2 linked regions of the Massilia sp. METH4 genome follow. The protein of the gene in region 1 interacts with the protein of each later gene in a pairwise test. Links are inferred from orthologs where the notes say so. Each region holds a gene or a part of one and is shown on either strand. Other genes may lie near its edges.

What was found.
Region 2: the proteins of V6Z91_RS12370 (region 1) and lpdA interact in binary tests that used the Escherichia coli proteins (3 or more experiments, as listed by UniProt). The link is inferred for Massilia sp. METH4 from one-to-one orthologs.

What each region holds. Positions count from the first base shown.
Region 1 is NZ_CP146614.1:2,789,678-2,792,976, forward strand. The notes cover bases 7-2,989. They hold V6Z91_RS12370 (UvrD-helicase domain-containing protein), read right to left. Parts: upstream 2,660-2,989; coding sequence 353-2,659; downstream 7-352. Other genes in these bases: V6Z91_RS12365 (M56 family metallopeptidase), read left to right, coding at 7-204; V6Z91_RS12375 (BPSS1780 family membrane protein), read right to left, coding at 2,735-2,989. Outside these bases: more of V6Z91_RS12365, read left to right, coding at 1-6; more of V6Z91_RS12375, read right to left, coding at 2,990-3,299. UniProt on the Escherichia coli protein: A helicase with DNA-dependent ATPase activity. Unwinds DNA duplexes with 3'-5' polarity. Translocates on single-stranded DNA with 3'-5' polarity. Initiates unwinding more efficiently from a nicked substrate than double-stranded DNA.
Region 2 is NZ_CP146614.1:529,434-532,681, forward strand. What follows is about bases 99-3,030. They hold lpdA (dihydrolipoyl dehydrogenase), read right to left. Parts: upstream 2,526-3,030; coding sequence 672-2,525; downstream 99-671. Other genes in these bases: V6Z91_RS02445 (helix-turn-helix domain-containing protein), read left to right, coding at 99-101; V6Z91_RS02450 (lysozyme inhibitor LprI family protein), read right to left, coding at 134-511; aceF (dihydrolipoyllysine-residue acetyltransferase), read right to left, coding at 2,538-3,030. Outside these bases: more of V6Z91_RS02445, read left to right, coding at 1-98; more of aceF, read right to left, coding at 3,031-3,248. UniProt on the Escherichia coli protein: Lipoamide dehydrogenase is a component of the glycine cleavage system as well as of the alpha-ketoacid dehydrogenase complexes.

The sequences.
Region 1 (3,299 bases):
GATGTCAACCGCGAACCGATGAAGAGCTTGCATGCCCGCATGGCCGAACTGTCGAAACCGATGGAGGAATACGGCCGCCGGATGGGCGAGCTGGGCCGCGAACAGGGCCGGCTGAGCCAAGAGGCGGACCGGACCACGCGGAAGCTGATCGAGGAGGCGCTGCGCAAGGGGCAGGCGGCGGAGCTGGGGAGCGGCCGGGGGTAACGAGGACCACGCTCTTGGTGGCGGGTTGCTACGGCATGAGTCCACCCCCAAGGCAGAACCCGGGGTCAGGGAGCAGAGTGGCCTTGCAAGGCCACTCTGCTGCGTCGGCAAGGAGCGGTGCTCCTTGAACCCCCCCGTCGGGGCGTACCTACCTCCCCAAGCGCTCCAGCTTCGCCACCGACAGATCCAGCACCTTCATCCCCGCGCTGCCGAAATTGATCTGCGCCCGGCAATTGCCACCGCTGCCCTCGATATTGACGATCACCCCCTCGCCGAACTTGGTGTGCGACACCGATTCGCCGATACGCCAGCCCGAGCCGTTGCCGGACTTTTGCGCCAGCCGCTGGGCGATCGCATTGTCGCTGCCGCCATTGAGCTGTACATCTTCCCACTGCGCCTTCTTGTTGGCGAACCAGTGCGTCTGCACGCGCGGCGACAGCCACTTCAGCGATTCCTCCGGCAGTTCGTCGAAGAAGCGCGACTTCATGTTGTAGCGCGTTTGCCCGTGCAGCATGCGGGTCTGGCAGAAGCACATGTACAGGCGCTTGCGCGCCCGCGTGATCGCCACGTACATCAGCCGCCGCTCTTCCTCGACGCCGCCTTCCTCCTTCGAACTGCTCTCGTGCGGGAACAGGCCTTCTTCCAGGCCGGTAATGAACACATTGTCGAATTCCAGGCCCTTGGCCGAGTGCACCGTCATCAGCTGCATCGCATCCTGGCCGGCCTGCGCCTGGTTGTCGCCCGCTTCCAGCGAGGCGTGCGCCAGGAATGCCGACAGCGGCGACATCACGGTGGCCAGCGGCGCATCCGCATCCACGATCTCCACGCCGTCGGCATTGATGATCGCCGCGCCCGCCTGCGCCTCGGCCGGCGGGCCCAGGTGCGCGGGCGCGCCCGGGCCATAGCCTTCCTCGGACACGAATTGCGTGGCCGCGCTGACCATTTGTTCCAGGTTTTCCACGCGGTCGGCGCCATCCTTCTCGTTGGCGTAATGCTGCAGGAGGCCGGACGACTCCAGCGTGATGCGCACCAGTTCCGGCAGCGCCATCTGCTGTGTCTCGAAGCGCACGCCTTCGATCAGCTTCACGAAGGCGCCCAGCGACGAACCTGCCTTGCCCACCATGTACGGCACGGCCGCATACAGCGAAATGCCGTACGTTTCGGCTGCGTTCTGCAACTGCTCCAGCGTGCGCGCGCCGATGCCGCGCGCCGGGAAGTTCACCACGCGCAGGAAGGCCGAATCGTTATGCGGGTTGTCCATCAATTGCAGGTAGGCGATCGCGTGCTTCACCTCGGCGCGCTGGAAGTAGCGCAGGCCGCCGTACACGGTGTACGGGATCGCGGCCGAGAACAACGCATGCTCGATCACACGCGATTGCGCGTTCGAGCGGTACAGTACGGCGATCTCCCGGCGCGGCGTGCCTTCGCTGATGAGGTTCTTGGCTTCGTCCACGAGCCATTGCGCTTCCTGCAGGTCGGACGTGGCTTCGTACACGCGCACCTGCTCGCCGTGCCCTGCGTCCGTGCGCAGGTTCTTGCCCAGGCGCCGGCTGTTGTTGGCGATCAGTACGTTGGCGGCATCGAGGATGTGGCCATGCGAGCGGTAGTTCTGCTCCAGCTTGATCAGGTTCTTCACGCGGAACTCGGACTCGAAGGCCACCATATTGCCCACATTGGCGCCGCGGAACGCATAGATGCTCTGGTCGTCGTCGCCCACGGCGAACAGCGCGCCGCCATGGCCCGTGCCATGGCCGGCGATCAGCTTCAGCCATGCGTATTGCAGGTTGTTGGTGTCCTGGAACTCGTCGACGAGGATGTGGCGGAAGCGCTGCTGGTAATGCTCGCGCAGCGGCTGGTTGCGCTGCAGCAGTTCATACGTGCGCAGCAGCAGCTCGGCGAAATCGACCACGCCTTCGCGCTGGCATTGTTCGTCGTACAGGTCGTACAGCTCCACCAGCTTGCGCTCGTTGGCGTCGTAGGCTTCCACCTGGCTGGCCCGCAAGCCCTGGTCCTTGTTGTTGTTGATGAAATACATCACCGACTTCGGCGGGAATTTTTCATCGTCCACGTTGTGCGCCTTCAAAAGGCGCTTGATCATCGACAGCTGGTCTTGCGTATCCAGGATCTGGAACGACTGGGGCAGCGCGGCATCGCGGTAGTGGGTTCGCAGCAGCCGGTTGCACAGGCCGTGGAACGTGCCGATCCACATGCCGCGTGTATTGATCGGCAACATTGCCGACAGGCGCGTCAGCATCTCCTTGGCGGCCTTGTTCGTGAACGTGACGGCCAGGATACCGCCCGGCGACACCTGCCCGGTCTGGATCAGCCAGGCGATGCGCGTGGTCAGCACGCGCGTCTTGCCCGAGCCGGCGCCCGCCAGGATCAGGGCGTTTTGCGGCGGCAGGGTGACGGCGGCGAGTTGTTCGGGATTGAGATTGTGGAGGAGATTCTGCATCCCTCCATTATACCTTTTGAACCTCGTCCGTTCCCGGTGGCGCGCCAGCAACGGCGCGCCTTCCAGGCCGTTTTGTCAACGTTTGTCGAGGGAGGCGGACCCGTCCGGCGGGGTGGAGAAAATGTGCGTGTAGGCCACGTACAGCGCGCAGTGCGCCACGCCGTACAGGATCTCGGAAAACATGCGCATCAGCGCGAAGCCCATCGTGCCGAAGCCGAACAGCGCGCGCACCAGCAGCAGCACGAGCACCGTGATCGCGAACAGGCTCACGGCGAACACCAGGAAGGCGCCGGCCGTGCGCTTGATGGCGAAGAAGCTGTAGAACAGGGCCTTGCCGGGCCCCATGCCGTTCCACTGCACCAGCGGGGCGGCGAAGCTGATCACCAGCAGGGCGGGGATGTACAGCAGCGCCGTGGTCAGCATGGTGGGAATCAGGCCGGACTCGACGACCAGGTCGCGATTGGTCTGCAAGTCCGCCAGCGTGGCGTCGCGCAGCGCGTCGGTATTGGCGAAGAACAGCACGCCGATCGCGCCGGCCGCCAGGAACACCAGCAAGTGGATCACCCCGAGCATGCACAGCTTGCGCAGCGCCGGTCCCTTGAAGCCGGCGAACAGCAGGCCGGGCATCACCGGCTTGCCG
Region 2 (3,248 bases), 2.3 Mb from region 1 along the record:
CCGCGCGGCGCAGCGGCCACGGCAGCGAATACAACCTGCGGCGAGCGTTCACGCAGCGCCTGGGAGTGCTGCCGGGCGACTATCGGGCGCGCTTCGGCTGAGGCCCCGCGCCAGAGGATGGGCACGTTGTCGCTTACGGTCCGAGGAAGGCGTCCAGCTCCTTGATCCGTTGCTCCGCGCGCTTCTGCATGCAGCCGATGTGCACGAGGTTGCGCATGGAGCCGTCGATGTAGTACTGGTAAGCGGCGCTGCAATCGGCTTCGCGGAACCTGATCCATGCGCGCTGGGCCGCGACAAACTTCTTGCGCGTTTCCACATGGTTCTCGTCGCGCTCCTCGAGCGCCTTGAGCACCTTCTGATACGTACTGTTCAGCCTGGCCTCGACCGCCTTCTGCTCCTGGGCGGCACATTCGTTGAGGTCGGGCGTGGCGACCGCCTTGGCGCAATCCACGGCCCAGGCGGTGGACGCCGTCAGCAAGAACATTCCAGCTGCGATGGCGATGGTCTTCATGCATGGCTCCTGTGTAAATGAAGTGCGGGCATTGTCGTTTGATGACAACGGGGACTGTCCCCGATTTTTTACAACAGGATGTGTTGTAAAAGTTCGGGGACAGTCCCCGTTGTGAAAACGCCACCCGGAGGTGGCGTTGGGATGCAACGGCGATGAAGGATCAGCGCTTGCGCACCGGCGGCAAGTCCGTGCACACGCCTTCGTACACTTCGGCGGCCATGCCGATCGACTCGCCCAGGGTCGGGTGCGGGTGGATCGTCTTGCCGATGTCGGTGCCGTCGGCGCCCATCTCGATCGCCAGCGCGATCTCGCCGATCATGTCGCCCGCGTGCGTGCCCACGATGGTGCCGCCGACGATGCGGTGGGTTTCCGCATCGAACAGCACTTTCGTGAAGCCTTCGTCGCGGCCGTTGGCCACGGCGCGGCCCGAGGCGGCCCACGGGAAGTGGCCCTTCTCGACCTTGATGCCCTTGGCCTTCGCTTCGTCTTCCGTCAGGCCGACCCATGCCACTTCCGGATCGGTGTAGGCGACGGACGGAATCACGGATGCATCGAAGTGCGACTTCTGCCCCACGGCCGCTTCGGCGGCCACGTGGCCTTCGTGCACGGCCTTGTGCGCCAGCATCGGCTGCCCCACCAGGTCGCCGATGGCGAAGATGTGCGGCACGTTGGTGCGCATCTGGCTGTCGACGTTGATGAAGCCGCGGTCGGTCACCTGCACGCCGGCCTTGTCGGCGGCGATCTTCTTGCCGTTCGGGCTGCGGCCCACGGCCACCAGCACCATGTCGTAGATCTGCGGTTCCGGTGCCTTGGCGCCGGCTTCGGCAGCTTCGAACGTGACCTTGATCCCTTCGGGCAGCGCTTCCACGCCCACCGTCTTCGTCTTGGTCATGATGTTGTCGAAGCGGGCCGCGTTGTACTTCTGCCAGATCTTCACGGCATCGCGGTCGGCGCCCTGCATCAGGCCATCCATCATCTCGACCACGTCGATGCGCGCACCGAACGTGGAGTACACGGTGGCCATTTCCAGGCCGATGATGCCGCCGCCGATCACCAGCATGCGTTTCGGGATGAAGCGCAGTTCCAGCGCGCCAGTCGAATCGACGATGCGCGGATCTTCCGGAATGAACGGCAGCTTCACGACCGAGGAGCCGGCGGCGATGATCGCCTGCTTGAACTGCACGACCTTCTTCGTGCCGTCCGGGCCCGTCACTTCGATGTGGTTCGGGCTGACGAACTGGCCCACGCCTTGCACGACCTGGGTCTTGCGCGCCTTGGCCATGCCGGCCAGGCCGCCGGTCATCTTGCCGATCACGCCTTCCTTGTACTTGCGCACTTCGTCGATGTCGACTTCGGGCTTGGCGAACTTCACGCCATGCTTGGCCATATGCGACGTTTCATCGATCACGGCAGCCAGGTGCAGCAGCGCTTTCGACGGGATGCACCCCACGTTCAGGCACACGCCGCCCAGCGTGGCGTAGCGTTCGACGATCACGGTGTTCAAGCCCAGGTCCGCGGCGCGGAAGGCGGCCGAGTAGCCGCCGGGGCCGCCGCCCAGCACCATCATGTCGCACTGGATGTCGACATTGCCGGAGTACGAGCCGGCGGCAGGCGCCGGGCCGGACGAGGCGGGAGACGAGGCGGGCGCCGCGACGGCGGGGCCGCCGTACACTGGGGCTGCCTGGCCGGGAGCCTCGCCCTTTTCGGCGGGCTGGGCCACGGGCGATGCGGGAACGCCAGCCGGTGCCGCTGCCGGTGCAGAAGCGGCAGCGCCGGCGGTTTCTTCCAGCAACAACAGCAGCGAGCCTTCGCTCACCTTGTCGCCCACCTTGATCTTCAATTCCTTCACCACGCCGGCGTGCGTGGACGGGATCTCCATCGATGCCTTGTCCGATTCCACGGTGGCGATCGACTGGTCGACCTTGATCGTGTCGCCGGCCTTGACGATGATCTCGATGACTTCGACTTCCTTGAAGTCGCCGATATTCGGTACTTTTACCTCAACGATGCTCATGTGGCGGGCTCCTTACAGCAGCACTTTGCGCATGTCGCCCAGCACTTCGGCCAGGTAGACAGCGAAGCGGGCACCGGACGCGCCGTCGATCACGCGGTGATCGTACGACAGCGACAGCGTCATCATCAGGCGCGGCGCGAACTGCTTGCCGTCCCACACGGGCTTCATCGAAGCTTTCGACAGGCCCAGGATCGCCACTTCCGGCGCATTCACGATCGGCGTGAAGTGCGAGCCGCCGATGCCGCCCAGCGACGAGATCGTGAACGTGGCGCCCTGCATGTCGGCCGGCTTCAGCTTGCCTTCGCGGGCCGCCAGCGACAGTTCCGTCATTTCGCGGGCGATCTGCGACACGCTCTTCTGGTCGGCGTTCTTCACCACCGGCACCACCAGGCCTTGCGGCGTATCGGCCGCGAAGCCGATGTTGTAGTACTTCTTCAGGATCAGGTTCTCGCCCTTCGCATCGAGCGAGGAGTTGAACGCCGGGTACTTCTTGAGCGCGGCGACCGATGCCTTGATCACGAAGGCCAGCATGGTCAGCTTGGCGGCATCCTTGTTCTTCGCGTTGGCGTTGTTGGTCTCGACGCGGAACGCTTCCAGGTCGGTGATGTCGGCATCCTCGAACTGCGTCACGTGCGGGATCATCACCCAGTTGCGGTGCAGGTTCGGGCCGGAGATCTTCTTGATGCGCGGCAGCGGCTGCAGTTCCGTCTCGCCGAACTTGGA